One region of the Ensifer sp. Root954 genome, then DNA from elsewhere that is predicted to be linked to it. Evidence: riboswitches for the same ligand, from Rfam matches in the RefSeq annotation. Region 1 holds a riboswitch; each other region holds the start of a gene.

Region 1 (9,708 bases):
TCAACCGCCACGTCGGCAATGTCGTCGCAACTGACGAAGGGCTCGGTGACCTCGTCCACCGGCAGGAAGACCGAACCACTCACCACGCCGTCGGCCAGGAAACCTTCGTCGAAATTCTCGAAGAACCAGCTGCCCCGGATGACCGTCCAGTCGGCGCCGGAGGCCTGCAGCGCACGCTCGGAGGCTTCCGCCTCGTCCTCGCCGCGGCCCGACAGGAGCACCAACCGTTTGATGCCGGAGCGAACGGCAAGGCTCGAGAACTTGGCGATGACGTCGACGGCGCCCGGCACCGCCAGATCGGGCTGGTAGCAGACATAGATGCGATCGACATTTTCAAGGGCGGGCGTCCAGGTCGCCTCATCCGTCCAATCGAAGGAAGGCGACGCCGAACGGGCGCCGATGCGGACCGCTATGCCCCGCTCCCGAAGGCGATCGGCCACCCGCCGCCCCGTCTTGCCGGTACCGCCCAAAACCAGTGTGACTTTCTGAGACATCGTTTCCTCCTGAGGTTCCACCAACAAACATGAGTATCTCTCACATTTGCAAATGTGATAAATCCTCGTATTTTAGGAGTCAAGTCAAAATGTGAGCATTACTCATGATTCCAGATGCAAGTCCCGCCACGCTTCCCGCCGACGACGAGCCTGCGCTGCGCCGGACGCCGAGCCAGAAGCGCAGCCGCGAGCGCGTCGAGCAGATCCTTGCCTGCGCGACGGCGCTCATCCAGGAGAAGGGCAGCGACGCCATGCGCATGAGCGAAGTCGCTGAAAAGGCGGGGATTTCGATCGGCTCGCTGTATCAGTACTTTCCCGACAAGGCGGCAATCGTGCGCACGCTGGCCGAGCGCTACAATGCGGTCTGCAACGAGTGCATCGCGGCCGAACTGGCCAAGGTCACGTCGATAGCCGAACTGCGCGACGCCTTCTCGCTGCTGTTCGACATCTACTACGACATGTTCCTCGCCGAGCCGGTCATGCGCGACATCTGGTCGGCGATGCAGGCCGACAAGGCGCTGCGCGAGATCGATCTTGCGCAAAGCCGCGCCGGCGGAAAGCTGCTTGCCGATGTCTGGGCCCGCCTTGTGCCGGAGACACCGCGCGAAGAGATCGACAGCGCCGCCTTCCTGATCATGCATCTCGGCGACTGCACCATGCGACTTGCAGTCTCGGTCGACCGGGCCGAGGGTGACCAGATCGTCGAAGCCTACAAACGCATGACCATCAAGGATTTTGTCGCGGATGGACCGCGCGGCGGCGCGCACTCAATTGACAACTCCATGACACAATCCTAATCATCTGGGATCGATTGGTTCCCGGGACGCGAACGTGTTTCGGGAGTAAACGGGAATGTGACGGATGGACCCAAGCTGGGCATTCAAATCACGGCCGACCCCGCGACTGTAGAGCGACGTCGATCCACCGTTCCGGAGCGATCCGGAAGAAGCCACTGGCAAGACCGCGAGAGGGCGGCCGAGCTGGGAAGGCGAGGCAGATCGAGGGCATCGAGCCCAACGCCGTGAGCCAGGAAACCTGCCACTCGATACGGGCATAGGGCCCAACCGGGAATTTCCCGATGCCATCACGGAGGTTGTCATGGCTACGTCTACCATTTCGAGCACCCCGCTCTCCCTCAGCGATCGTCTGACCGCTGGCGTCATCGCGCTCTTCATCGGCGCATTCCTCGTCTTTGGCGCCGGCCTTGCCAACTCGGCAGTGCTGCACGACACGGCGCACGACACCCGCCACTCCTACGGCTTCCCCTGCCACTGACCGATGCGCCGGAACGTGAACAACGTTCCGCATCGAACAATCTGCGGACCTGAACGCATCCGGCCCGAGCCGGATGGAGGCCTGCGTGCATCCCGGTTTTTCCGGCGCGCGAAGGCCATCCGCAGCATAGGGAAAATGGGAAGGCTCAAGGACCACGCCACAGGGCGTGGCTTTTGTCGTTATCGAGGGATTTCAAGATGATTGTCAGAACGCTTCTGGCCGCGATCGTGGCTGGATTGATTGCCGGTGTCTTCATGACCGGCGCCCAGGAACTGCGCGTCACACCGCTGATCCTGCATGCAGAAGAATTCGAAGGCGAGGCACCGGCCGCTACCGAACAGCCCGCCGCCCAGCCGGGTGCGGCACAGCCGGCCGCAGAAAACCACGACCAGCATTCGTCGCTCAAAGCCGTGTCGCCGTTCGGCGCTTTCCTCGACGCTTTGTCGCCGATCACCCCGGCCTATGCCCATGAGGGCGAGCATGAGGAAGGCGGCATCATGTTCGGCATGAGCCGCTTCTCCGGCACGCTGATGGCGAACCTCGTCACAGGTTCCGGCTTCGGCCTGCTGCTCGCCGGCGTCAGCCTGGTGATCGGCTACCCGATCACGCTCAGGAACGGCGCGCTGTGGGGCGCCTGCGGCTGGCTTGCCGTGCACATGCTGCCGGCGATCGGTCTGCCGCCGGAACTGCCGGGCTTTCCGGCAGCCGAACTCGGCGACCGCCAGACCTGGTGGCTGGTGACCGTGGCGCTCTCCGCCGTCGGCCTCTATCTCGTCGTCCTGCGCGAGGAGATCGTCTCCAAGGTCGCAGGCCTGGTGGCGATCGCAGCACCCCATGTCTACGGGGCGCCGCAGCCGCTCGATATCACCAGCAACGTTCCGGCCGTGCTCGGCGCCGAGTTTGCGGTTGCCGCACTCGCCACCACGCTTGCCTTCTGGATCGTGCTCGGCGTCGTCTCCGGCTTCATCAACGAGCGCTTCGTCAAGGCACAGTGATCACTGATCACAGATCACAGATCACAGATCGTCAGCAAAGCGACGGCGGGGTTCAGGTCCCGCCGTTTTGCATGAGATGCGCCGCCAGCCGCGCGCGGCGATCTTCCGGCTCCAGCAGCACGCAAGAGTCGCAGAAACTGCCCCCTTCCGTCTTGAAGTAGAGACAGCAGCCGCAACGGATCCGATACTGGCGCGACAGCTCAGCGCCGCTTGCCGGATCGAGAGCCGCGATCTGCTCGTAGCAGAGCTCCTCTGAGTAGAGCCGCGAACCCGGTCGTTTGACGATCGCCAGCGCCTCGGCCATGCCGCGCGCCTCGTCGCCGATCGCGCGGCCGATTTCCAGGAACGCGCCGGCCAGGGCATCGGCCGCGAGCCGCCATTGCGCCCCGCTCGACAGCCCTGCTCGCGCTTTCAGAACCGCAACGACGGGTGCCAGATGGGCGATGAAGCCCTGTTCGAATGCGCTGGCACCTTCGCCACCCTGGCGCTCCGTCGCCGGCGGATGCAGGCGAAAATGATAGCGCTTGCCCGCGATTTCGACGCCACGGTGAAGCCGCGTCCAATCCTCGAAACGAATGCCGGCCACCTCCGCCTGCAACCCGGCGCCGAGATGGAACGCGCCAAGGACCACGCTCAGCTGGCGGCTATAGAAGGCGATCAGATGCGCCGCCCGGACCCGGTCGGTCATGCCGACCCCAAAGAAATCCTGATAGGCGAGCCCCGCCTCGAGGCCAGCGCTGCCCGCAGCCCAGAAGTCGCCCGGCGCGCTGAAATCACTGGCCGCCGGCCCGAGCGAGACGGCAGCCTCGGGAAACTGGGCACGCGGATGGTCGGCGACGGCCAGCGCCTGCGGCGCAAACGCCGCGGTCTCCGCTGTCGGCCGGTGGTCGTTCAAGCGCATGCCGTCTCCGTCGTCCGTTCTCATCCTCTGGCGCGGGATGCGGGCGGATTACCACACGCGCCTTCCCCCTCCTGCAGCCAGCCACCGTCGAAGCCCGCCCGCTCAAGGCCGAGGCGGATCGCCGGCATGCTGCGCATCAGCGCCCAGCTAAGGCCGCTTTGCCAGTTCTCGATCATCATGACAACGAGGCCCTGGTCAAGACCGACGACCCGCGCATCGATCCAGCCCTCCGGGCCTGCGCCGGCGGCCAGGCTCGGGTTAAAGCCGCCAGGAAAGCGCCCTTCGCTCAAAAGTCCCGGATAACTGTCTGCCATATGCACCAGGGAGGCCCGCGCCGCATCCGGCTCGAACGGCAGGCAGGCAAGCGGCGCCCAGGGCACGAGCGTGCCGTCATCAAGGCCGTAGGGTGCGCCGCGGTTCACATAGCCGAAAAGCCGCTGCTGGCGCCCATCCGCAAGCCGCAGCCGGCCGCGCGGCGCATGGCAGGCGCTCAGGCCCCACAGGTGCTCGCCATATCCGGCGAAACCGCCGGGATTGGAGCGCGCATGGTCCCGCTGCAAGGCGATGGCGCGTCGGGTATTCTCGAAATAGTCCGTCCCCCGCTCCCGCATCGGCCGGTCGGAAAGCCCGCGCAGATCGAGCCAGGCCTGCGGAAAGAGATGGATGAAGAGTGGCGCCGCATGCAGATGCGGCCGGCCGTCGACGGGAATCCAGTCATGGCCCTCGGCAAAGGCCGCATAGTGCTCCGGTTCGATCGAATGGTCGGGCGCGCCGAGTGCCAGCACATAGAGCAGCAGCGCTTCGCTGTAACCCCGCCAGCGATGCTTCAAGAACCGCCCCGGCGGCCGCCAGCCCATCGTCAGCGTGTCGCCCCGATTGAGCGCCCAGCGCCAGTCCACCCGCGCATAGAGCCGATCGGCAAGAGCGCGGATCTCGCATTCGTCCGCATCCCTACCGGAAAAATATGCAGAGGCGGTCAGGCAGCCGGCGATCAGCAGCGCCGTATCGACGGTCGAAAGCTCGCTCTGCCAGGTACGCTCGCCGGTCCGCATGTCGAGGAAGTGATGGTAGAAGCCGCGATAGCCGGTCGCCTGCCGGTGGCGGGACTGCGGGCTTTGGACAAGGAAGCGCAGCGTCGTCGCCACCCGCCGCGCGGCATCGCTGCGCGAAAGCCAGCCGCGCTCGACGCCGATCGGATAGCAGGAAAGGCCGAAGCCGGTCGCAGCGATGCTCGCCGGCGCGCCCGGCAACGCGGTGTCGGCGATCAGTCCGGTGACCGGATCCGAATGTTCGAGGAAATACCCGAACGCCGTCTGCTGCAATCGATCGATCTGAAATCGCTCAGTATTTTCCGTACGCTGCGGCATTTCGCCTTTCCTGTCCGACATCCGGCCTCATGCAGGACCCGGCAAAATCACTCTTTAGTGAAGGCCAACTACACCCAAACGGTCGCCGAAATCCAATCTTGTGTTACAGTCTTCTAATCTGACCGCGCGCAATGACTGGTTGAAGCGATGTTGAGCGTGTTGGCGTTACTCCTTTCATTGAGTGGTGGCCCGAGCCCATCGACCGCCGAGGCGACGAATGTCGACGTCGAACTGATCCTGGCGGTCGACATGTCCGGATCGATGGATCTCGACGAGGCCCGCATCCAGCGGGCCGGCTATGTCGAGGCACTCCGGCATCGCGACTTCCTTGATGCGGTCGAAAGCGGCCAGCTGGGCAAGATCGCCATCGGCTATTTCGAATGGGCCGGAACGGTGAACGAGTCCTCCGTTGTCGCCTGGAAGGTCATCGACAATGCCGCCGACGCCGACGCCTTCGCCAAGCTGATCGAAGCGCGGCCGGTCGGCACACGCCGCGGCACCTCCATCTCCAACGCCATCACCTATGGCACGGCGCTGATCGATTCCAACGCGTTCAGCGGCGTGCGTAGGGTCATCGACATCTCCGGCGACGGGCCGAACAACATCGGCCCGCCGGTGCTTCCAGCCCGCGAGATCGCGATCACGCGCGGCATCACCATCAACGGGCTTGCCATCCTCATCCGCCCGTCGGTTTCGACCGGCCCGCTTGACCAATACTATGCCGAATGTGTCATCGGCGGCCCCGGCTCCTTCGTGCTGCCGGTGCACGAGCCCGAAGATTTCTCCATCGCGATCCGCCAGAAACTGGTGCTCGAAGTCAGCGGCCTGCCACCGCCGCCGACCATACGCTATGTCGATGCCTTCCCGGCGCCCGATTGCCTGATCGGCGAGAAATTGCGGCCGGGCTTCCTCGACCGGGTCTATCCGGAGCTCGACAAGTAGCCTCGCTAGACCGGACGATGCCCCCGCAACCTTTGCGCGTCAGATTGTCGTTTCCCTTCGCTTCGTCCGACGATAAGATGGCGCGTTGCTTCGCGGATCGATTCATGTCCTTGACCACCACGCCCCATCAGGCCGAACTGGCCACAGACCCGACCACCGACACCGGCAGTCAGCACATCCGCGATACATTGCGCGATGCGATCGTCGAGCGGCGGCTTGCGCCTGGCACGAAGCTTTCGGAAAGCGACGTCGGCGAACTGTTCAACGTCAGCCGAACGCTGGTGCGCGCCGCCCTGCAGGCGCTGTCCTATGAGGGCCTCGTCAACGTCGAGAAGAACCGCGGCGCCTTCGTTGCGCACCCTTCGATCGACGAGGCGCGCCAGATCTTTGCGACCCGCCGGCTGATCGAGCCCGGCGTCGTGCGCGCCGCCGCCGCCCAGATCGGCAAGGCGGAGCTTTCCGAACTCAGGCGCATGCTGGCAGCCGAGCGCCAACTGACCGAACAGCGCGGTCAATCGGCCCGTCGTGCGGAAATCAAGGCATCGGGCGATTTCCACCTGGCGCTTGCCGACCTCTCGGGCAACACCATTCTGCGCCGCTTCATGGACGAGCTCGTCGCCCGCTCCTCGCTGGTCATCGCGCTTTACGGACAATCGACCGTTTCGAGCTGCGGCCACAGCGAACACGACGAGATCGTCAACGCGATCGAGCGTGGCGACATCGACGCGGCCGCGCGGCTGATGGTCCACCACATCGACCATATCGAAGCCGACCTCGACCTGCGCGTTCTGAAGTCGACCGACCTCAAGGCAGCGCTGGAACTCTAGTGCCGCCACCTGCGCCGGGCCTGGATTTTCAAAGCTTTTCAACACCGGTCCGAGCCCGATGGAGCTCCCCGCCGCACCTCCCTTCGTCCGCCGTCGGCAAAAGCGACGCAACCAAAAGATCAGGTTCGCAAAGCCGGAGAGAACTCGCCTGCCGTCAGCGCGAATAAAATCGGTCGACAACATGGAACCATCCCGCTGCTCTCGCGTTGCCCTCTCGCTCGAAAAGACTGTGAACGAGGAATGCAATGAGCGAGAAACTCTTTCCCACTCCCATCCCCCTGAAACTTTCGGCACGACGGCAGACCGTGGTCAGAACGGTGTTCGAAGCCGTGGAACTGCTCAGGCAGTGGCCGGGCCGTCGTGGCCGGGAATATCGCGCAGCCCTCAGGCGCTGCCTGGATGCGCTGGATGGATTGACGAGTACGGACCGAGCGAGCCGCTGCTTTGCCGCAGCCGCCCGGGAATCGGGCCTGTTGCTGGCCTGATGCGGGCGACCGGGATGATCCGGAACCGCAAAGGTGATCCGGGATATCAAGAGCTCGGAGTTTGAAGCTTTCACGATGCGCCGAAGGACGATCGGCGCATCGCCCCGACCGAAAGCACCTCTGCTGCGATCAGCAAGATTTCATGCCACGCGCGGCGATCAGTCGGCGAGTTCGGCCGCTTCCTTCGGTCCACGGTCGGCAAGCGCCTTGAGCGCCGCCTTGTCGAGCCGCCAGTCCGGCGCGCCGTAACCGAGCGGCCACTTGTACGGCTCCTTGTCGTTGAAGAAGACGACGGTCGTCAGAAGCGGGAAGGCCTGGCGGTAGGTCTGCTGATCCAGGATTTCGGCATACCATGCACGCTTGTAATCGGCCGAGCCGGAGACCCCGAGTTCGGCAACGATCACGGGCTTGCCGTAACGCGAAACGCGCTGGTACTTTTCCTTGAGCGCTTCGCCGAAGCGACGCTCGCGGCCCCAATAGTCGACGTCCATCTTCTGCAGGCCCCAGACAGGGATGCCGATCGCATCGACGACATCGTCGCCCGGATAATAGGCCGCGAGATTGCGATGGCCCTTCGGCGACCAGACGTAGCGGGCGGCCGGCGCGAGTTCCCGGCACTTGCTGACGAAGTAGCGGAACGCCGTCTTGTAGCCTTCGCTGTCGCGCCGCGCCCAGGGATAGCGCTCGCCGGGCTCCTCCATCTCATGGCCCCAGCGAACGTAGACCGGCCCGCGGAAGTCGGCGGCGCGCGTGCAAATATCGGTAATCTCGCGATCGAAGCGGCCCTTACCGATATCGGCAAACAGCCGGTTGCCGCCGGCGCGCCAGTCGGCGGCATGGGTATAGGGCTCGACCGAAAGCATCAGCGCCCGCCCCTGTCGCGCGGCATTTGCGAACTTCCGTTTCAGCTGCGCCCGATCCGGCTTCTGCCAGTAGACGAAGACATGCTCGAGTGTCAGCGCGTCGCTGGATGCGACCGCATCATGCGGATCGTAAACACCGATTTCGACCGTGCGTGTTTCCCGCTCCCTTGCCTCAGGCGTGATGGCGGCGGTCGTCAGCGACCGGTCGATACCGTCTACGGGATCCTGCGCGCGGCCCGGCGTGACTCCGGCAACCGCCAGAAGCGCCAGCGCGCCAGCACCGAGGACCGATCTTGGGACAGCAATAGGCAACGATTTTCTCCGGCGTGCCACATCTGGCACCGCATAAAACCAGACATGGCTTGCTGCGCGCTGGAAGCCGGTGCGATCGCGAGGCCGTGGGCGTCATGCCCGGATGGCAAAAAGGCCGCCGCCAAGGCTGGCAACCGCCCCGTCTCCATGATCGATTGCGCCTGCCTTCCCGAACGCGACAGACTGTTAGAGCGAGGCTCTGAGGAAACAGTGTGACGTGCGCCCGAAGCCGCTCGGCGAGCAGATATAGGGCGCGCGGCCGAGGTAGGTTGCCGTGCGCCTGCGCGTCGGTGCCGGCTCGACGATGTCTTCATCCGCCTCGGCGATCTTCAGCTGCTTCTCTTCCTTGCGGACCTTGATCGAAGGGCTCGCATAGGCACTCGAATGGCCCGATGCAAACAGCGGCGTTTCGCTGACGACCGTCGACGAGCAGCCGGCGGACAGAAGCAGGAGGCTTAGAACTGATGTCGTCGGTACGAGAAACTTGAAACCCGAAACGGCGGTGCGGCCTACGCCGGCACATGCGGTTTTGATTCGCATAAACGTCCTTTCGAATAGCGGTCCAGCCGCCTGGGGCTTCCTTTGGGCGAAAAGGCGGCGATCTTCAACCCCCTTTTTCATTATTCATTGCTTAAATTAACAATTCCTTTCTTAGAGATTCCGCCATGGTTGTGCCGCCGCTTTCGCCTTGCGCTGGCGAACATCGACGCCTTGCGGACGGCGGACGCAGGCATCGGCGCGGGCTATGAGCGAAACAATTGCGGAAAAGCAAAGGCTTGCCGGGCCCCCTGTATCACGGCATCGGCGAACGGCGATCCGTCTCTGCCGCTTCCGCGCCACCACGCCCGGTGGCAATATCCGGCCAATGCTACGGCTGATGTCCCCGGACAAAAAATCGACCCCAGCCACCGGTTCTCCGCTGGAATCCGGACGGCGGCGGCTGGCGGGGACGACGGGCCGCTGCCATTCGCTATTTTTAGCTATCGCGCATTTACGGATCCTTGACCTCTGACGGCCACCTTGGAGCGAGGCGCAACATGTTTGAGCGTATGCGCCCACTCCAAAACTGCCCGCCTCCCGCGGGCATTTTTTTGCGCGCACGGTAGCCCTGCGAGCACCAGCCGCCCGGTATTCCCAGAGACGACACCTTCCCCCGCGCGCCGCTTCAACCCGCCCCATCCTCGACGCCCATTGCACGGGCTGAGGCCTTCCAACGTCTGGCCTCGCCTTGCCGATGGGACATGCGA
Region 2 (9,708 bases), on a different contig from region 1:
TGGTGCAGGCGGTCATCCCCGAGACATTGGTGGTTCCGGCGGAACGGCGCGATCCGGTGCTGATGGTCGCCGTTCGGCCGGTCACGCCGAAAATGACGCGCGAGATCGCGGCGCGGCTGGGCATTCGCGGGCTGGCCTTTGTTCCGCTCAACGAGCGGCCCGCAGGCAGCGCCTATGCGTCCGTCGGGCGCTGCTCCGATTCGTCTTGTCTCGTGGCCGCCTGGGTGCCGAAATCGCCCGGTGGGTTCGTCCGCGCGGAGCTGTTGCCGAGCGTCATTATCATGGCGATCGTCGCAGCACTGCTGATGGCCTTCGTGGCGCTGCGGTTCTCGACGCTCTTTGCCGCCCTGCAGCAGAGCGAGGCGCTGAACCGGCACCTTGCCAAGCACGATCGCCTGACGGGGCTGATGAACCGCAGCGGCTTCGACGACATGCTGGCGGCGGCCCTGTTGCGGGCATCGACGCATCCGTTCACGCTCGTCTATGCCGACCTCGATGAATTCAAGGAGGTCAACGACCGCCACGGCCACGCCGCCGGCGATGCCGTGCTGGTGGCCATGGCCGAACGCTTTCGCAACCGGGCTGGCCCGAAGGGCACGGTCGCGCGGCTTGGGGGTGACGAATTCGCGGTCATTCTCGGCGATTGCAGCGAGGCCGACGCCCGCAGCCTGACGGCCGGCCTGATCGCGGACGCGCAAACGCCGGTCGCTTTCGAGGGCCAAATGCTCGTCGTCGGCGGCAGCGCCGGCATCGCCTTTGCGCCGCGGCATGGCCTGACGGCGCGCCAGTTGCTGCTGGCTGCGGACGAAGCGCTCTATCTGGCCAAGCGGCGCGGTCGCAACCGCTTCGAAACGGCGGACGACATGGTGTTACCGGCCGAGAAGAACGACGGCCAGTCGGCGGCCTGAACGCTACCCGCGGATCGGCAGCAGCGTTACTCCGGAACATTGTAGGGCGTGATCACCACCACGGCGGAGAGCTGCGGGCCGATTGCCGGCGCCTGGGCGCCGGGCCTCAGCATCATCGTGCGAAAGGCTGTGCGCGCATCGGTCCTGAGGTCGTGATGCAGCACGAAGTGAATGCGTCGTTCGCGCAGCAGTGCCAGATTGTCCTCGTCGAGATCATGGGCGATGTAGAGCGCGCAGTGACGCTCGAGGCGCTCGAAGGCTGCAAGGACGGAGCGGTTGCCGCCACCGATCGAATAGGCCGCGTTGATATCGGGATTGGCCGAGAGCGCCGCGTGAGCCAGGCGGCCGGTTTCGCTGTCGCGGCCGTGGCCCTCGCTGATCTCGACGATCCGGATTGCCGGATAGCGCTCGCGCAACACCCGGCGAAAGCCGATCTCGCGTTCCTCCTCACCACGAAAGCGGCCGCTCGAAAGGGTCACCAGCACAGTTGCCGGCGCGCCGGAAAAGCGCTCCCCGAGGAGGTAGGCGGCCGTTTCGCCCGCCGCCCGATTGTCGGCGCCGGCATAGGCTGTCCGCTGGGAATGGGGCAGGTCGGTTACCAGCGTCACGACGGGCGTGCCGCCCATCTCGAAACGGGCGACTGCGGCGACGATCTCGGGCACGTCCGGCGCCTTCAACACCAGGCCGTCGGTCCCGCGCAGCCGGATTCGGTCGAGCAGTTGCACGATCTCCTGTGGGCGCATCGTCTCGGCGAAGTGGAACCGGCAGCGAAAGACGGTGGGCGCGAAGGTCATCGCCTCGCTCTCGAAGGCGCGACGCACCGCATCGGTGAAGCGTTGTGGCGACTCCATGACGATATCGATCGCAAACTTGCACCCCTGGATGTCGAGGCCGGCCTGCTGCTTCTCCAATTCCTCGATGGCTGCGCGAACCCGGGCCTCCGTCTGGCGGCGCACGCCCGGCCGCTCGTTGAGCACGCGATCGACGGTCGCGGTGCTGAGCCCGGCCTGAAAGGCGATGTCCTTGACCAGAAACGGATGGGCCATCGCCTTGCTCTCCTGATGGATTTTTGATGGATTCTTGCTCTATATCATGTTTTGCCGCCGCCTATAGTCGTGTTCATCAGGATGTTCCAGAGGAGGAAACGCGATGAAGACCGACAACAAAGCGCGCCAACGGATCGACCGCGTCTGGCTCACCGAAGAGGCTTGCGATCTCGAATCGTTCCGGGCGGAAGTCGAACGCCAAACCAGTCTGTCCGACTACCCCCATGCTGCCGGCTGCGAAAAGAATATCCTGATCTATGACAGCGCCGCGCTGATTGCGGCGTGCGGCGATGCCGAGGCGCGGCGTTCTGTTTTGGCGGAGATCTGCGAGGTACTGGCGACCGGGCCTGGCGTGGCGGTTTTCAAGCGCGCCTTTGCCGATACGACAGCAATCGACGTCGCAAGCGGGGTCTTTGGCGCCATCATCGAAGAGCAACATCGCAGCAACAGCGGCGGCGGCGATCACTTCGCCAAACCCGGCGCCAATGACCGCATCTGGAACTCGCTGGAAAAGCACTGCCTGAACGCGCCGGAGAATTTCGCCTCCTATTACGGCAATGCCGTCATAGCGCTCGTCAGCGAGGCTTGGCTCGGGCCGAACTACCAGATGACGGCGCAGGTCAATCGCGTCAATCCTGGCGGTGCGGCGCAATCGGCGCACCGCGATTATCACCTCGGCTTCCAGACTGCGGCCGTGATCGAGCAGTATCCGGCGCATGTGCACAGGCTTTCACCGGTGCTGACGCTGCAGGGGGCGGTTGCCCATTGCGACATGCCGCTCGAAAGCGGACCGACGCTGTTCTTGCCCTATAGCCAAACCTATGTGCCGGGCTATCTGGCGCTCAACCGGCCGGAATTCCGCGCCTATTTCGACGCACACCACGTGCAGCTTCCGCTCGAAAAGGGCGACGTTGTCTTCTTCAACCCGGCGCTCTTCCATGCCGCCGGCACCAACCGCTCCCGGGATATCCGCCGCGTGGCCAACCTGCTGCAGGTGTCTTCGGCCTTCGGTCGCGCAATGGAAACCGTTGACCGACTGACCATGAGCGCGACGCTCTATCCGGCCTTGCGGGCCTTGCTGGCGGGCGGGACGCTGACGCAGGCGGAAGCGGCCAACGCGATCTCCTCCTGTGCCGAAGGCTATTCGTTCCCCACCAATCTCGACCGGGATCCGCCACTCGGCGGGTTGGCGCCGAAGACGCAGGCGCAGTTGATGCGCGAGGCGCTCACTGCGGGGACGGGCGAACAAGAGTTTCTCTCGGTGCTGGAGGCGCAGGCGAAGCGCAAGCTGAGCTGACGAGCGAGTTACAATTTGACAGGCTCCCGGTGTGTTTTAGCCGGGAGCCGCAGCCGTTTCAAACGATCATTTCCGAGGGAGGAATTCGATGAGTGGACAATTGCAAGGCAAGATCGCCATCGTCACCGGTGGTACGCAGGGACTGGGCGCGACGATTGCTGGCCTTTTCGCCGAGCGCGGCGCTGAAGGCATCGTCATCTGCGGCCGCAACGCCGCCAAGGGGCGGGCGAAGGCCGAGCAGATCGGCAAGTCAAGCGGTGCGAAAGTTGTCTATGTCGAGGCCGATCTTGAAAAAGTAGAGGACGCCCGCAAGGTGGTCGCCGCTTGCGACGCGGAATTCGGCCGGGTCGATGCGCTGGTCAACGCCGCAGCTATCACCGACCGTGGCACGATCCTCGACACCACGCCCGAACTCTTCGACCGCATGTTCGCGATCAATGTGCGCGCGCCGTTCTTCCTGATGCAGGAGGCGGTGAAGATCATGCGGCGGGAGAAGACCGAGGGCACGATCGTCAACATCGGCTCTATGTCGGCGATGGCCGGCCAGCCGTTCATTGCCGTCTATTGTTCGTCGAAAGGCGCCCTCGAAACGCTGACCAAAAACACGGCTTATGCGCTTCTTCGCAACCGCATTCGCGTCAACGGGCTGAATATCGGCTGGATGGCGTCCGAAGGCGAAGACCGCATCCAGCGCGAGTTTCATGGCGCGGCGGCCGATTGGCTCGAAAAGGCGGCGGCCGGCCAGCCTTTCGGTCGGCTCGTCGATCCGGCCGAAGTGGCGCGGGCCTGCGCCTATCTGTCGTCGGCCGAGTCCGGGCTGATGACCGGATCGGTGATTTGCTTCGATCAGTCGGTCTGGGGCGCCTATGACGGTTCGCCACATCCGGTCGCTCCGCTTTGAGGTGGAGGTAAACGACTAAGCTCGACAGTAGCCGGCGGAAAGTGGCGTGCCATGTCCCGGCCGGGTTGGCGCCGCTTGTCTTTCTCAAACGGCTGTGCACTTAGTGCCGTCGTCAGGTGCCCGCGAAAGCGGGAGAATCGGGAATCCGGTGTCATTCCGGAACGTGCCCAACGCTGTGACGGGGACGATCGCGTCTAAGAGAGCCTTGAATTGATTCAAGGTTTTGCCACTGGATCTTCAAGCGATCTGGGAAGGCGAGGTGATCGGTTGAACCGAAGTCAGAAGACCGGCCTGGCGAGATAGACCGAACCCCGCGTGGACGGCGGGAGGTTTTCGCATTGTTGGGGATCGAACGATGCTGACTGAACCGAAGGGCGGCCTTGCGGCTGCCGGCGCCTTTTCGTTGCCAGAGCGGGAGGCCGTCTACCGTGCCATCGAGACACGTCGCGACGTGCGCGATGAATTCCTGCCCGCGCCATTGCCGGATGATCTGATCTTGCGCCTGCTGGCCGCTGCGCACAGCGCCCCGTCCGTGGGCTTCATGCAGCCGTGGAACTTCGTGCTGGTGCGGGCGGAAGAAACGCGTGAGCGCGTCTGGCATGCGTTTCGCCGCGCCAATGACGAGGCCGCGCTGATGTTCGAGGCGGAACAACAGGCCAAGTACCGTGCGCTGAAGCTGGAAGGCATCCGCAAGGCGCCGCTCAGCATCTGTGTCACCTGCGACCGCACGCGCGGCGGTGCCGTCGTACTCGGGCGCACCCACAATCCGCAGATGGACGTCTATTCCACCGTCTGCGCCGTGCAAAACCTCTGGCTTGCGGCGCGGGCCGAAGGGGTGGGCGTCGGCTGGGTGAGCATTTTCCACGAGGCCGAGATCAAGGCGATTCTCGGCATCCCAGATCATATCGAGATCGTTGCCTGGCTCTGCCTCGGCTATGTCGATCGCCTCTATCAGCAGCCGGAACTCGCCGTGAAGGGCTGGCGCCAGCGCCTGCCGCTCGACGAGCTGGTTTTCGAAGACGGATGGGGACGCAGCAAGGAGAAGGCGTAAGGCCTCGTCCGATCAATTCTGGACCGGCTGATAGGCCGGTCCCTTCGGATGCTTGAGGTCGATGGCGGTTTCTTCCTGCGGCAGGTAGGTCGGGCCGACGACGCGAACCTTGTTCTTCGACGGATCGTAAGGCCGCTCTTCGGCCGGCGCCTTGGCGGTATTGCTCGCCGCTTCCGGCTTCTTGGTCTCGATGACGATGATCGACGACTGGTCGTCACCGATCTTCGTTCCGTTTGCCTTCGGTGTGGTCGAGGCGGTCTGGGGTATCTGGCAGCCGCACTGGCCGGGTTTTCCGACAGCGCGGGTGCGATAGGCAAAGGCGTTGGGCATTTCGGTATAGGGACGGCCGGTCACGGCCGAGACCATCTTGTCGCTCTCTTCCGTGTTGAGGTCGTGAAAATAGAGCTCGGTCTCAGCCCCCGGGCAGCGCGCCCGACAGGCCTGCTCGTCGCGCGGGAAATCGGCCGGCGTCGCATCTGAAGAAACCGGGAAAAAGGCGCCGTCGCAGGTGCGCACGCACATGGTTCTGAGCGTGCCGCTATAGTAGCGCTCCTGCGGCGCGTAGCCGTCTTCGCCTCGGCCGAGCATCGGGCCGTAGGCGTCTTCCGGCGGCAGGTCGGCAACGATGTTGCGGTGGCTTTCCGGCACGTCCGGTTCCACGCTTGCGAACTCCTCGCGGTCGCCATAGCAACCGTTGATCTCCAGCGCGGCGAGGATGCGGCGCCGGCTGTCGTCGCTGCCGCCGGCGACGATCTGCTCGCGCTCGGACTTCAGCATGCGCAGATTGTCTTCCATCTCGGCGATCAGGCTGTTGAGGCCGTAGCAAGTGTCGGGGTCGCCGCCGTCGAAGCCAATGGCGTTGCCGCCACTGCAACCCGCGCGGCGGCGGTCGTTCTTTGCCCGCCGCAGCTCGATATTCTGCCGCGAGATCGCGCTTGCGTAGTCGCGCGCATCGGCATTGCTGGCGACGTAGTCAGGCAGTTGCGCGAGCCGCGCGTTCAGTCGGTCGCAGGCCGTCGATGCCAGTGACGGACCGGCACCGATCAGAACCAGAGGCACAAGGGCCGCAGCGACGTGTTTCATGCGCGTGAACACGGGCGAAAGTCTCTTCCTGTTGCCAGGTCGGCGCCGACCTTCTGCGGGTTGCTGCCAGCGGCATTCCTGTTTCGCCTCCATCATAGAGCTTGTCGGTGATCGTGCAACGACAAGCGACGGTTTGCGTTAACAGCGCAGATCGACTGACGCGCTTAGGCGGCGCGGGCGGTTTCCAGCGACATCGGACGTTCGAGCACGGTACCTTCGATGGCAGCGACCGCCTTCATCCGCGTGAGCAGATCCGGCGTTACTTCCCAAGCGACGGCAACCGCGAAAACGGAGCCGATGCGATGCGGTTCGGCGATACGCTCGCCCGGGCATCCCATGCGCCGGAACATGCGCTCCAGGAACACATCCGTCACCGTGACGATGTGGCTGATGCCGGAAGCAAGGCCCAGCTCGCCGACGCCGCACATCAGTTCGGCGGCCGCGACCGTCACCTGGTTCGAGGCGCGGTCCTGCGAGATCTCGGGCTCGATGCAGAAGCGGCTGGATTCCCAGACCGAAGCGCTGCGGATTTCCGGATTATCGCCGAGCAGGATCGGGAAGGTATCGTCCAGCATGTTTGGGCCGAGTGTCGGCAGGAGGCGAAGCGCGCCGCGCAGCCGGCCGGTATCGGGCGCATAGGACAGGACGTAGAGCGGGTTTGCCTGGTCGTAGTTGTCGATTTCCCAGTCGCCTTCGGTCTGCACGTCCCATTTCAGGAAGTCGTGGAAGACGCGCTTGCGCAACCGGAACATGTCGTCGACGGCCGCCGGGTGTTGTGCGCGGGTCTTTCCGTTCAGGATCCTGATCATCGTTTTCTCCATCCGAGTTTGGGGATGGGGCGATGCTGTCAGGCTCGCGGCGGTTGCGTAACTGTCGCTAGCGACAGTTCAAATGCGCGATATTTGCCACTAGATTTCGAGGGGTTTCGGTGGAGGCGTATTGCCGGGTGTCAAACGGAGGGTATCAGAGCGTGTCGTACGGCCTGTGCCACAGCCTGAGTGTTGGAAACGACATTCAGCTTGCGTCGCGCATTGGTCATGAAGAAGCGCACGGTGCGCTCGGAAATGCCGAGGATCGTGGCGATTTCCCAATAGCTCTTGCCGGCGGCGGCCCAGGTCAGGACCTCGGTCTCGCGGCCGGTCAACCGCATCTCTCGGGTCGAAATGCTGCCGGCCATGGCGCCGTGCTCCAGCATGGCGGCATGGAAGAGATTGGCGGCCAGCTGGAAATCGCGCAGGTGATGGCGGCGATAGGTCGTCCATTCGCCGGCTGTCATGTTGACGTTGATTGCGAGCAACGCCATGCGCCCGGCGGGCGAGGGCAGTGGCAAGGCGACGCCCTCAGTTGATATGCCGATTTCCTGGGCTGCCTGGAACAACGGTTCGCATTCCGGGAAGCGATGCCGCGCCATCGTCCATTCCACCGGCCGCACGCCGCCAAGCGCCAGCTTCAGAATCGGATCGATCCGGTGAAGGCTGCGGGCATGGTAGATCTCGGCAGCGTAGGCGCCGAAGGTGTGATGCAGCCGGCAAACCTTGAGCTCGTCCGCATAGGGCTCGGCTTCGAGATAGAGAAGATGGGCAATGCGGAAGGTTCGACGCATCAATGTGAAGAAATGAGCGGGCTCGACGCAGCCGCCACATTCCAGGATTTCCAGCATGTCGAGGACAGCCTGCTGCTCAGTCATGCCACAACACCGAATCTCGTCCGAGGCCACAGCATGGTTAGAGGTTCACCTTTTGTCCAGCGCAAACTTTCCCGATTGGTGTATAAGACCAATTGCGCACGCCTTGATTGTAGCTGTCGATCGGCCGCGTGACAGGGGCTGATTCGCGGGTGATCTGCAAAACCAGCGATGCCGCGCCTGAAGCAGGCGCGACATCCGGATACGGTTTTGCCGGCGCCGGCATGGCGCCCGAATGCAGCGAAGACCGGTGGCGATCTCCGCGTTGCCATCTCAACCCGGATGGCTGGCTTCGACCACCGCCAGAGCCGCCATGTTGACGACGCCGCGTGAGGTGACGGACGGCGACAGGATATGGGCGGGAAGCGCCGAGCCGAGCAGGATTGGGCCGACATGCAGGCTGTCGGTCATGGTCTTGACGACACCGAGCGTGATGTTGGCGGCATCGAGATTGGGGAAGACCAGGAGGTTGGCTTCGCTCGACAGGCTACTGTCCGGCATGACGCGCTGGCGCAACGCTTCCGAGATCGCCGCATCGCCGTGCATTTCGCCGTCGACCTCGAGATCCGGCGCGAGTTCCCGCACGAGCTGCAGCGCCGTGCGCATCTTGGTGGCGCTCTCCGAATCGCGCGAACCGAAGTTCGAATGCGAGACGAGGGCGGCGCGCGGGGTGATGCCGAAGCGGCGGATTTCCTGTGCCGCCATGACCGTCGTCTGGGCGATCTCTTCGGCGCTCGGGCAGTAGCTCACATAGGTGTCGGTGAAGAAAGTTGCGCCGCGCTGCGAGATCAGCAGGCTCAAGGCCGAGAAATCGAGCACGCCGTCGCGCTTGCCGATGATCTGCGATACGTCGCGCAGGTGCTTGCTGTAGCGTCCTTCGACGCCGCAGATCAACGCATCGGCTTCGCCGCGCTTGACCGAGAGCGCGCCGATGACGGTCGTGTTGGTGCGCACGATCGTGCGGGCGGCTTCCGGGATGACGCCGAGACGACCGACGAGGGCAAAATAGTCCTCGACATAGTCGCGGTAGCGCGGATCGCCTTCGGGGTTGACCACCTCGAAATCGACATCCGGACGGATGCGCAGGCCATAGCGACGCAGGCGCGTCTCGATGATCTGCGGACGGCCGATCAGGATCGGGCGGGCCGTGCCTTCTTCGAGCAACACCTGGGCGGCGCGCAGCACGCGTTCGTCTTCGCCTTCGGCAAAGATAACCCGGTTCTTCTGGGCGTTCTTGGCGGCGGCAAAGACCGGCTTCATGATGAAGCCCGAGCGGAAGACGAAGCGGTTCAGCTTGTCGAGATAGGCGTCATAGTCCTGGATCGGACGGGTGGCGACGCCGCTTTCCTCGGCTGCCTTCGCAACCGCCGGCGCGATGCGCAGGATAAGGCGCTGATCGAACGGCGAGGGGATCAGGTAGTCCGGGCCGAAGACCGGGGTCTCGCCGGAATAGGCGCGGGCGGCAACATCGGAGGGCTCTTCGCGGGCAAGACCGGCGATGGCGCGTACGGCCGCCATCTTCATTTCTTCGTTGATCGTGCTTGCGCCGCAGTCGAGCGCGCCGCGGAAGATATGCGGGAAGCAGAGAACGTTGTTGACCTGGTTCGGGAAGTCCGAGCGGCCGGTGCAGATCATCGCGTCCGGACGGGCTTGGCGGGCGGCTTCCGGCATGATTTCCGGCGTCGGATTGGCGAGCGCCATGATCAGCGGCTTTTCGGCCATCTGCGCCAGCAGTTCC
Region 3 (9,708 bases), on a different contig from region 1:
CGGGAATGGTCGTTGTGGTAGATCGCCGGACGGTGACCGCCGAGCTGTTCGGCGGCAGCGCTCATGCCACCTTCGAACTGGTAGTAGTCGTCGCTGTCGAGCAGATCGTGCTCGCGGTTGTCCTGGTTCTGCACCACCGCCTCTATCGTGCGCAGGCGCTCCTCGAAAAGATCGCGCTCGGCCTTGCCCTCCTCGCCGGCGCCATAGGCATAGGCGCCCCAGGTAAGATAGGCCTCGGCGAGATCGGCTTTGGTTTCCCAGCCCTTCTCGTCGATCAGCGCCTGCAGGCCGGCGCCATAGGCACCGGGCTTTGCGCCGAAGACGCGGTAGGAGGCGCGACGCGCGGCCTCGGCAGCCTCGACACCTTCCCCTTCCAACCGTCGGCTTTCCGCCCGCATGCGTGCGGCGATCATGTTGTCGGCATCGTCTTCCTCCAGCGCGCCGACGGCGCGGATCGCCTTGTCGAAGAGCGCGATCTGGTCCGGGAAGGCATCGCGGAAGAAGCCGGAAATGCGCAAGGTCACATCGACGCGTGGGCGGCCGAGGACCGCGAGCGGCACGATCTCGTAGCCCATCACCCGGCGAGAGACCATGTCCCAGGTGGGCTTGGCGCCGATCAGCGCCAGGGCCTGGGCGATGTCGTCGCCGCCGGTGCGCATGTTCGCCGTGCCCCAGGCGGTCAGGCCAAAGGAGGACGGCCATTCGCCATGGTCCTGCAGGTAGCGGCGGATCAGAAGCTCGGCCGATTTCTTGCCAAGCTCGTAAGCCGCCGGCGTCGGCACGGCGCGGCTGTCGACCGAGTAGAAATTGCGCCCCGTCGGCAACACATCCGGCCGGCCGCGCGTCGGCGCGCCCGATGGACCGGGGGCGACGAAGCGGCCGCTGAGACCGGTGAGGAAGCCGGTCATCTCGGCGGCACCCGAGTTTGAAATCGACGGCTTCAGGCGCGTTTCGATTTCGCCGAGCACGACGCGGGTGTTGGCCCAGTGGTCCGGGCAAGCCAGTTCACCCGACACGAGATTTGCGGCAAGCAACTCGATGCGCTCGACCGTATCGCCGGCGGTGCGCCAGGGGGCGTCCGAGAGGTCAGCGAGGATGGACGGTTTCGGGCCCGTCCAGGTGTCGGACATGACGCAGTCGAGCGGGTCGAAAGGTTGGGCGTCGCGTGCGGGGTTGCCCCCGGCCGAGGTGGGAATAGCGACCCCACGCAGCCCCGCATCCGCTGCGATCGCCCGCTGCAGGCTCTGGTCGCCGCCCTCGCCGAGACCGCGGGGCACGCGCGCCAGCGCTACGGTGAGGTCCGTCAACAACCGCCCTTCCGGCGCGACGCCGAAGATGTGCAGGCCGTCGCGGATCTGCATTTCCTTGAGGTCGCAGAGATAGGCGTCGAGCTTTTCCAGCGCCTTGTCGTCGCTGTCGCCCCTGTCGATGCCGGCGTCGCTGTCGAGGCCGATGTCGCGCACGAGGTCGAGGATCTGGCGGCTGAGCAGCCTGAGGCGGCGCGGATCACCGCCGGCGGCATCGTAATACTCGTCGACGAGCGCCTCCAGATCCTTGAGCGGCCCGTAGGATTCGGCGCGCGTCAAGGGCGGGGTCAGGTGGTCGATGATGACGGCGCTGGTGCGGCGCTTGGCCTGTGTACCTTCGCCGGGATCGTTGACGATGAAGGGATAGATGTGCGGCAGCGGCCCGAAGATCGCTTCGGGATAGCAGGTTTCCGACAGCGCCAGGGCCTTGCCCGGCAGCCATTCGAGGTTGCCATGCTTGCCCATGTGCACGATCGCCTGCGCGCCGAACTGCTGGCGCAGGAAGGCGTAGAAGGCGAGATAGCCATGCGGCGGCACGAGGTCCGGCGAATGGTAGCTTTCCTTCGGATCGATGTTGTAGCCGCGCGCCGGTTGGATGCCGACGATCACCTCGCCGAAGCGGGCGAGCGGCAGCGCGAAGGCGCCATCGAGGAAGAAGGGATCGGCCTCCGGCACGCCCCAGCGACCGGCAACTTCATCCCTTATCTGTTTCGGAAGCGAATCGAAGAACGTCTTGTAATCGTTCAGCGAAATACGCTCGCGAATTTCGCGGTCATGGCTCGCCGCATTGGTCGGCCCGGCCATCAGATAGCGGATCAGCGCGTCGCCATCGGCGGGAACCTCACCGACCGCATAGCCTTCCCGCGCCATGGCGCTAAGCACCTCGACGGTACCGGCCGGCGTGTCGAGCCCGACACCGTTGCCGAGGCGACCGTCGCGGTTCGGATAGTTGGCCATGACGATGGCAATGCGGCGCTCGGCGGGCTCTGCCCGGCGCAGCTTCGCCCAGTTGACGGCAAGATCAGCGGCAAAGCGCACCCGGTCTTCGAGCGGCTCATGGCCGACGATATTGGCCTCCACCTTGGCATCATAGATCGACGCCGCCTTGAAGGAGACGGCGCGCGCAAGGATGCGGCCATCGACTTCGGGGAGTGCCACGTTCATGGCGAGGTCGCGCGCCATCAGCCCCTGCGGCGACGTTTCCCATTGCGCCCGCGACGAGCCGGAGAAAATCACCTGCAGCACCGGCGCACCGGTCGATTCCAGCACCGTCGGCTGACGGTCGGCACCGGGCGACGAGACCGCAAAGCCAGTGGCGTTCATCACCACGTCGGGTGCGGCCTCGGAAAAAATCGCCTGCAGCGTGCCGACGGAAACGGCATCCTTGAGGCTTGAGACGAACACCGGCAGTGCCCGCACACCTTCAGCCTCCAGCGCATCGATCAGCGCCTCCACCGGCCGTGTCTCGCCACTCTGCACGAGCGCGCGGTAAAAGCAGATCCCAACCGTCGGGGGTTCGAATCCCTCCCTCGCTACCATCCGTCCCTGAACAAGGGACTGCCATTCGCTGACGCCGATCACGCCAGCACCCGGCCACCAGATGCCGGCCTTCAACAGGGGCTTTGCCGGCTGCGGCTTCTCCGCACCTGTGACCAGTGCGGCCGCATAGTCGAGAAACAGCCCGGCATTGTCCGAGCCGCCTTCGGTGAAGTAAGCCCAAAGGCGCTGGCGGTCGTCGGCTGCGACGGTGGAGAAAGGCTCCAGCCCCGGATCCGGCTTGTCGTCACCCGGCAGAACCGCGATCTCGAAACGATGGGTGACGGCAGCCGCATGCAGGGCTTCCAGCAGATAACGGAAATAGCTGGCGCCACCGAGCGGCCGGACGACGATCAGCTTGGCGTGACGCGCCGTGCGCTCGACGTAAGTGTCGACCGACATCGGGTGCATCAGGCTCATCAGGCTGGCGATGCGCAGGCTCAAGCCTCCGTCGCGTCGGCCGTGAGCCGCGGCGATCGAGGAGAGCTCGGTGTCGGCGGCCGAGAGGAAAAGGATATCGGCCGGCGTTTGCCCAAGGTCGATCGCCTCGTTGCCGTCGGCGATCGTTCCTTTCTGGGCGAGAAGCAGATGCATTCGTCTTGTCCGGTGGGGCAATTCCGAACGAAAACGCTAAAAGCGTTTTCCATCCGGAACTGCATTATTTCAATGCGTTAGATCATTTCATTCAAGAATGATCTAGACGAGCGCGGTGATCGCAGCGCGCACCGCCGCCTCGTCCATGTCGTGCAGGCCGATGACGACGAGGCGCGTACCGCGCTTTTCGCCGGCGCCCCAGGCGCGGTCGTAATACTGGTCGATGCGGGCGCCGACCGCCTGGATCAGGAGGCGCATCGGCTTGCCGGGCACGTCTGCAAAACCCTTGAGGCGCAGAACGTCGTGCTCCGCGATCACGCCCTTCAGGCGATCGATGAACGCCGAGGGATCGGCGATCGAACCGAGCTCGACGACGAAGCTGTCGAACTCGTCGTGATCGTGCTCCTCACCTGCCTCGTGCTCCATCTCGTGATGCGACTTGCGGTTGGCGATATCGCTTTCCGTGCCGACACCGAGGCCAAGCAGGATGGCAGCGGCGACTTCGCCGTTCTTCGCCTCGATCATCGTCGGCTTGCGGCTGGTGCGCGAAGACACCTCGTCGCGTACGGCCTTGAGGCCGGAGGCATCGATCAGATCGGTCTTGTTGAGAACGATGAGATCGGCGGCCGTCAGTTGGTCCTCGAACAGCTCCTCGATCGGGCTTTCGTGATCGAGATTGTCGTCCTCGACGCGCAGCGCATCGACCTTGTCGTGGTCGTCGGCAAAGCGGCCAGCGGCAACGGCGGCGCTGTCGACCACCGTGACGACGCCATCGACGGTCACTTCGCTGCGGATATCCGGCCAGTTGAAAGCGGCGATCAGCGGCTGCGGCAGGGCAAGGCCCGAGGTTTCGATGATGATGTGGTCAGGACGGTTTTCACGCTCGAGCAGCTTCGTCATGGTCGGGATGAAATCGTCAGCCACGGTGCAGCAGATGCAGCCATTGGTAAGCTCGATGATGTCGTCCTCGGTGCAGGCCTCGGCACCGCAGCCCTTCAAGACATCGCCGTCGACGCCGAGATCACCGAACTCGTTGATGATCAGCGCGATGCGCTTGCCGTCGGCGTTCTGCAGCAGGTTGCGGATCATCGTCGTCTTGCCGGCGCCGAGGAAGCCGGTGATGACGGTCGCCGGGATCTTGCCCTGGTTGGCTCTCGCAGTGGTCATGGATCAACCCTTCATTTTCAGCGGCAAACCGGCCGCGACAAAGTAAACTTCAGCGGATTTCTCCGCAACGATCTGGTGAAGCCGGCCGGCATGGTCGCGAAACTCGCGGGCCATGCGGTTCTCGGGCACGATGCCGAGGCCGACCTCATTGGAAACAAAGACGAGGCGCGCCCGCGCCTCAGGCAGATACGCAACAAGGGCGGCGAACTCCGCCGTCATGTCGCGCTCTTCCAGCATGAGATTGGTTACCCATAGCGTCAGGCAGTCGATCAGGACCACATGGCTGGGATCATCGATGCGTCTGAGGATGCCGACGAGATCGAGCGGCTCCTCATGCGTCGTCCAGCCCTCGCCGCGGCGCGTCCGGTGATGGTCGATGCGCTCGCGCATTTCGTCGTCCCAGGCGCGGCCCGTTGCGACATAATGCATGGTGAGGCCGGACGCTTCGACGAGCCTCTCGGAAAAGCTGGACTTGCCGGAACGGGCGCCGCCAAGGACCAGCACGGGCCCGGCGCTGAGACTGCTCATCGTGGCTGCCTCAACATTCCCAAAACAGCCGTCGGTGGCAAAAGCCATCGGACGCGCCACGGGCGCGTTCTTGAAAACATCTGCGAGCCAAAACAACCTCCGTGATGGCGTTGGAGACAAAAGTCCCCTCGGGCGGAATGCCCATGCCGGATGGCAGGTCTCCTGGCTCACGGCGTCACGGGCCGAACATCGCCTCGCCCTTAAACGGCAAGGTTCCGATGTCAGGGCCCGAGCGGCCCGCCTCACCTTCCCGGCGTCTTTCCGGTGCCACAGCGAACCTTTGCGCGTCGTCTCCGACGCATGGGCGCTGTGAGGGACATCGTGAAAGGCGGACGATTCGTAGAAGAAGAGGCGTCCAAACCCGGCTGATCACGATGCCACGCCAGTGGCTTTTCCGGCTTGATCCCCGACCTGCCCCGATTGCCCATGCAACCGGCCGACAGCCCGGCACCAAACCCGATGGCGAACCCTGACCGTTCTACAGTCGCGGGGTCGGCTGCGATAAGGATGCCCGATTTGGGTCCATCCGTCACATTCCCAATTATTCCCCCAGATCGCCACGACAAGGGGGAACCATCCAACACCTGATGATTAGGAAGCGGGCAGCCCAAAGTCAATCGACGCATGCGACGCCTCCCCGGCCGAGTTGCGCCACGCGACGATTTGTCGGGCGTCAGGCACGACGGCGGTGTGAAGGGAACCGATGTCGAAACCTAGTGCTATGGATAGCAAACTGCTGCTAACACGTGTGTCAAAAATGCCGAGGGCGAATCTCGCCAGAAAGGGAACCTTTCGAGTGGATACCGACCTGCGCCGCGTCGTCCTCATCGTCTCCCTGTTGAACCTCGGCTATTTCGGGGTCGAACTCCTTGTCGCGCTTTCGATCGGCTCGGTGTCCCTCATGGCCGACAGCGTCGACTTCCTCGAAGACGCCTCCGTCAACATGCTGATTTTCTTTGCTCTGGCCTGGACGGCGCGGACCCGCGCGCGGGTCGGCATGGCGATGGCGTTCATTCTACTGGTACCGGCGCTGGCCTTCCTTTGGACGGCCTGGGCGAAGTTCATGGATCCGGTCCCGCCAGAGCCCTTTGCCCTGTCCCTGACCGGACTTGGGGCGCTGGTGGTCAACCTCTTCTGCGCCTATCTGCTCGTCGCCTACCGTCACACGAGCGGCAGCCTCACGCGGGCAGCATTTCTCTCGGCCCGCAACGATGCCTTCGCCAATGTGGCCATCATCGCCGCGGGTCTGGCGACAGCCTATCTGTGGCAGTCGGCCTGGCCGGACCTGATCGTCGGCCTGGGGATTGCCCTGATGAACATGGATGCCGCGCGGGAAGTCTGGGAAGCCGCAAGCGAGGAGCACGATGTCGCAGCGTAGTTCCGCCGGATAAGCTCGTTCCTCCTGTTGGGCCCGACGTACCGGACCTGCTGACTGACCGTTGCCGCGCCGCTAGCGGCTGAGCAACTCGTCCAACCAGCGACGATCGAGCACAGCCTCCAGCTCGTTCGCGACATCGTCGAGCGCCGCATCGACCGATTGGCGGTAGTTGTTGGCGCCGCCTTCGATGCCGAAACTCTTGAGCAGCGCGCCACGATAGGCGTCGCTGGTGAAGAGCCCATGCAGGTAGGTGCCCATCACGCGGCCATCGGCCGAAAGCGCGCCGTCGGCGCGATTGTCGATGCGCACCGATGGCCGGCCACAGTCTGCACCTTGCGTCTTGCCAAGATGGATTTCGTAGCCTTCGAGCGCCACATCATGCTCCAGAGACCAGGCGCGGCTGTTGCGCACCGTCTTTTCCGGCGCCATCTCGGTCTCGACCTCGAGCAGCCCGAGACCCTCGACCGCACGTTCGCCGCCCTCGATGCCGAGCGGATCGGTGACGCGCCGGCCGAGCATCTGGTAGCCGCCGCAGATGCCGATGACCCGGCCGCCCCGGCGCACATGACGTTCGAGGTCACGGTCCCACCCTTGCGCACGGAAATCGATGAGGTCGCCGATGGTCGACTTCGACCCGGGAATGACGACGAGGCCAGCGTCTGCCGGAATGGGACTGCCAGGCCGCACGAAGACGAGATCAATCTCCGGTTCGGCGGCGAGCGGATCGAGGTCGTCGAAATTGGCGATGCGCGACAGTACCGGGACGGCAACCTTCAGCGCCCGCCCCTCGCCGCGCGTCAGCTTCTCCAGCACGACGGAATCTTCGGCAGGCAGGCGTGCCGCCGCCTTCAACCACGGCACGACGCCGAAGCAGGGCCAGCCGGTGTAGCGGTTGACGGCAGCAATGCCGTCGTCGAACAGCGTGACCTCGCCGCGGAACTTGTTGATGAGATAGCCGGTCACCATGCGCCGGTCTTCCTCGGGCAGGATCGCATGCGTGCCGACCAGCGAGGCGATCACCCCGCCGCGGTCGATGTCGCCGACCAGCACGACCGGCACGTCGGCCCGTGTCGCAAAGCCCATATTGGCGATGTCGCCGGGCCTGAGGTTGATTTCGGCCGGCGAGCCGGCGCCTTCGACCACCACGAGATCGGCACCGGCCGATATTTGTTCGAAACTCTCCATGACGGCGCCCAGCAGTTTGGGCTTGAGCGCCTGATATTCCCGCCCCCTAGCCTGCCCGGCGACCTTGCCCTGAACGACGATCTGGCTGCCCACGTCCGACTGCGGCTTCAGGAGCACCGGGTTCATGTGCACCGACGACGGCACGCGCGCGGCCAGCGCCTGCAGCCATTGCGCGCGGCCGATCTCGCCGCCGTCGTCGGAAACGGCGGCGTTGTTCGACATGTTCTGCGGCTTGAACGGCCGGACCTTCAGGCCCTGATTGGCGGCAAGCCGGCAGAGCCCCGCCACCAATACCGATTTTCCGACATCCGAGCCGGTTCCCTGCAACATGATCCTGCGTGTCATGCGGCCATCGGTAACACTGAAACGGGCAGCGGCAAAGGTCTGTTTCGACACGATTTCGCCGCAATTGACAAAGCCCTTTCACGCATTGTTTCGCGCTTTCGCAAGGCTTGTCGAAAATGTCGCGGCCGATAGCCAGAATGCGACATGGCGTGGCGAGTTTGGCATTCAATTTTTTGCAGCGCACACCTATATCAGCGGCATAGCAACACGCCCCGGAGGATAAGCCTCCGGCCTCTCAAGGTTCATGTCCATGCTGTATATTTTCAGCAAGCCCAATTTCGTTCAGATCGCCTGGAACTCGAAGGTTCCGTCCAGCCAGTCGCGCGTACGCAACCTCGTCGTCGACGCACCCTTCGGCCCGCTCGGCGTCATCCGCACGTCGAACGTCGGCTAACGCCAGCGATCGGGGCGCAAGCCCCTTCGAGCTCTCCTCCCAGAGCCTCCTCCACCGCCCCTCCGGGGCGGTTTTTTTATGTCCGGCATTGGCCCTGAAATGCGAAGGCCGCATCAACCTCTTCAAGAGGGATGCGGCCGCCAAAAAACGCCTGGTCACTTCGGAAAAACACACCGAAGGTTCGCTCAAAGTCCGGGACGCACAAACCTGATCCGGACCGGCGGCAGTCCCCCGCCGCGAGAAGAACAATTAGCTGGACATCGTTACCGGATGGTTATTGAGGATTTAACCAAAGATGAATTCCGGACTTTTTTGTAAATTTTTCGCGACATGCGCGCCATTTGGCGTGACGCAATCACGACAGGAAACGTCAGGATCTCGACAGGGTTCTGAGGTCCGTGGCGCCCAGCGCCATTTTTTGCGGCAAGAATTGTCGCTATTGCTTAAATTCGGGGTCTCTCACGCACAAAATACGCGCTTCGGCGATGTCGCAGACAGAACGCACGAGACCCCGTCCTTCCCGGTCAACCGATTGAAGAGGTTGATTTCTCAGCGAGAAACCTTAGGCTTGGTTTGCGGTATAAGAGGAGATTGGCTGGCGACAGGGTTCCGCGGCCAGGGCTGAATACGAACTCCCACACCGTCCGCAGCAAGGGTGAACCTTGGCTTGTTTGATGCCGAACCCCCGGCTGCATCGTTGTTTCGGGTGACGGAGGATGTCGCGTCCGCCGTGGATTCCCGTTTGGATCTTGGCTGCAAAATAAGACTGGGAGGTCTTGCAACATGAAGAAACTCCTCGCTTCCACCATTCTCGCCGCTGGCCTCTATGCCATGGCGGGTTCCGCGCAGGCCGCGGAATGCGGTGAAGTCAGCATTGCCGAAATGAACTGGGCTTCTGCCGGCGTCGCCGCCCAGGTGGACAAGTTCATTCTGGAGAACGGCTACGGCTGCACGGTGACGCTGGTCACCGGCGACACCATGCCGACCTTCGCTTCCATGAACGAAAAGGCGCAGCCCGACATGGCGCCGGAACTCTGGGTCAACGCCGTGCGCACGCCGCTCGACGCTGCGATCAAGGAAGGCCGTCTCATCGAAGCCGCCAAGATCCTGAGCGAAGGCGGCGTCGAAGGATGGTGGATCCCGAAATTCCTCGCCGACGCGCACCCGGACATCAAGACGGTGCAGGACGCGCTGAAGCACCCGGAGCTCTTCCCGGCACCGGAAGACTCGTCGAAGGCCGCCGTTCACAATTGCCCGTCCGGCTGGAACTGCCA

What was found. Region 1 has a riboswitch for cobalamin ahead of ASE71_RS19370 (CbtB domain-containing protein). Riboswitches for the same ligand answer to the same signal wherever they lie in the genome.
Region 2: another riboswitch for cobalamin. It lies ahead of bluB (5,6-dimethylbenzimidazole synthase); the one in region 1 lies ahead of ASE71_RS19370 (CbtB domain-containing protein).
Region 3: another riboswitch for cobalamin. It lies ahead of cobU (bifunctional adenosylcobinamide kinase/adenosylcobinamide-phosphate guanylyltransferase); the one in region 1 lies ahead of ASE71_RS19370 (CbtB domain-containing protein).

The regions. Positions count from the first base shown of each region.
Region 1 is NZ_LMJM01000025.1:13,938-23,645, reverse strand. Features, by position in the region: gene ASE71_RS19380 (NAD(P)H-binding protein) at 1-494, opposite strand, end outside; gene ASE71_RS19375 (TetR/AcrR family transcriptional regulator) at 599-1,291, shown strand; cobalamin riboswitch at 1,290-1,552, shown strand; gene ASE71_RS19370 (CbtB domain-containing protein) at 1,593-1,769, shown strand; gene ASE71_RS19365 (CbtA family protein) at 1,967-2,764, shown strand; gene ASE71_RS19360 ((2Fe-2S)-binding protein) at 2,817-3,665, opposite strand; gene ASE71_RS19355 (glucoamylase family protein) at 3,686-5,032, opposite strand; gene ASE71_RS19350 (DUF1194 domain-containing protein) at 5,180-5,974, shown strand; gene ASE71_RS19345 (GntR family transcriptional regulator) at 6,079-6,801, shown strand; gene ASE71_RS19340 (DUF982 domain-containing protein) at 7,047-7,286, shown strand; gene ASE71_RS19335 (glycoside hydrolase family 26 protein) at 7,445-8,461, opposite strand; gene ASE71_RS19330 (hypothetical protein) at 8,648-9,001, opposite strand; gene ASE71_RS35815 (hypothetical protein) at 9,044-9,466, shown strand.
Region 2 is NZ_LMJM01000027.1:243,623-253,330, forward strand. Features, by position in the region: gene ASE71_RS23080 (diguanylate cyclase domain-containing protein) at 1-908, shown strand, start outside; gene ASE71_RS23085 (LacI family DNA-binding transcriptional regulator) at 935-1,954, opposite strand; gene ASE71_RS23090 (phytanoyl-CoA dioxygenase family protein) at 2,058-3,251, shown strand; gene ASE71_RS23095 (SDR family oxidoreductase) at 3,340-4,152, shown strand; cobalamin riboswitch at 4,250-4,462, shown strand; gene bluB (5,6-dimethylbenzimidazole synthase) at 4,508-5,203, shown strand; gene ASE71_RS23105 (DUF2865 domain-containing protein) at 5,216-6,286, opposite strand; gene ASE71_RS23110 (acyl-homoserine-lactone synthase) at 6,451-7,095, opposite strand; gene ASE71_RS23115 (helix-turn-helix transcriptional regulator) at 7,236-7,973, opposite strand; gene ASE71_RS23120 (NADP-dependent malic enzyme) at 8,244-9,708, opposite strand, start outside.
Region 3 is NZ_LMJM01000027.1:80,235-89,942, reverse strand. Features, by position in the region: gene cobN (cobaltochelatase subunit CobN) at 1-3,437, opposite strand, end outside; gene cobW (cobalamin biosynthesis protein CobW) at 3,540-4,604, opposite strand; gene cobU (bifunctional adenosylcobinamide kinase/adenosylcobinamide-phosphate guanylyltransferase) at 4,608-5,132, opposite strand; cobalamin riboswitch at 5,267-5,725, opposite strand; gene ASE71_RS22325 (cation transporter) at 5,929-6,510, shown strand; gene ASE71_RS22320 (cobyric acid synthase) at 6,583-8,040, opposite strand; gene ASE71_RS36535 (hypothetical protein) at 8,291-8,434, shown strand; gene ASE71_RS22315 (ABC transporter substrate-binding protein) at 9,218-9,708, shown strand, end outside.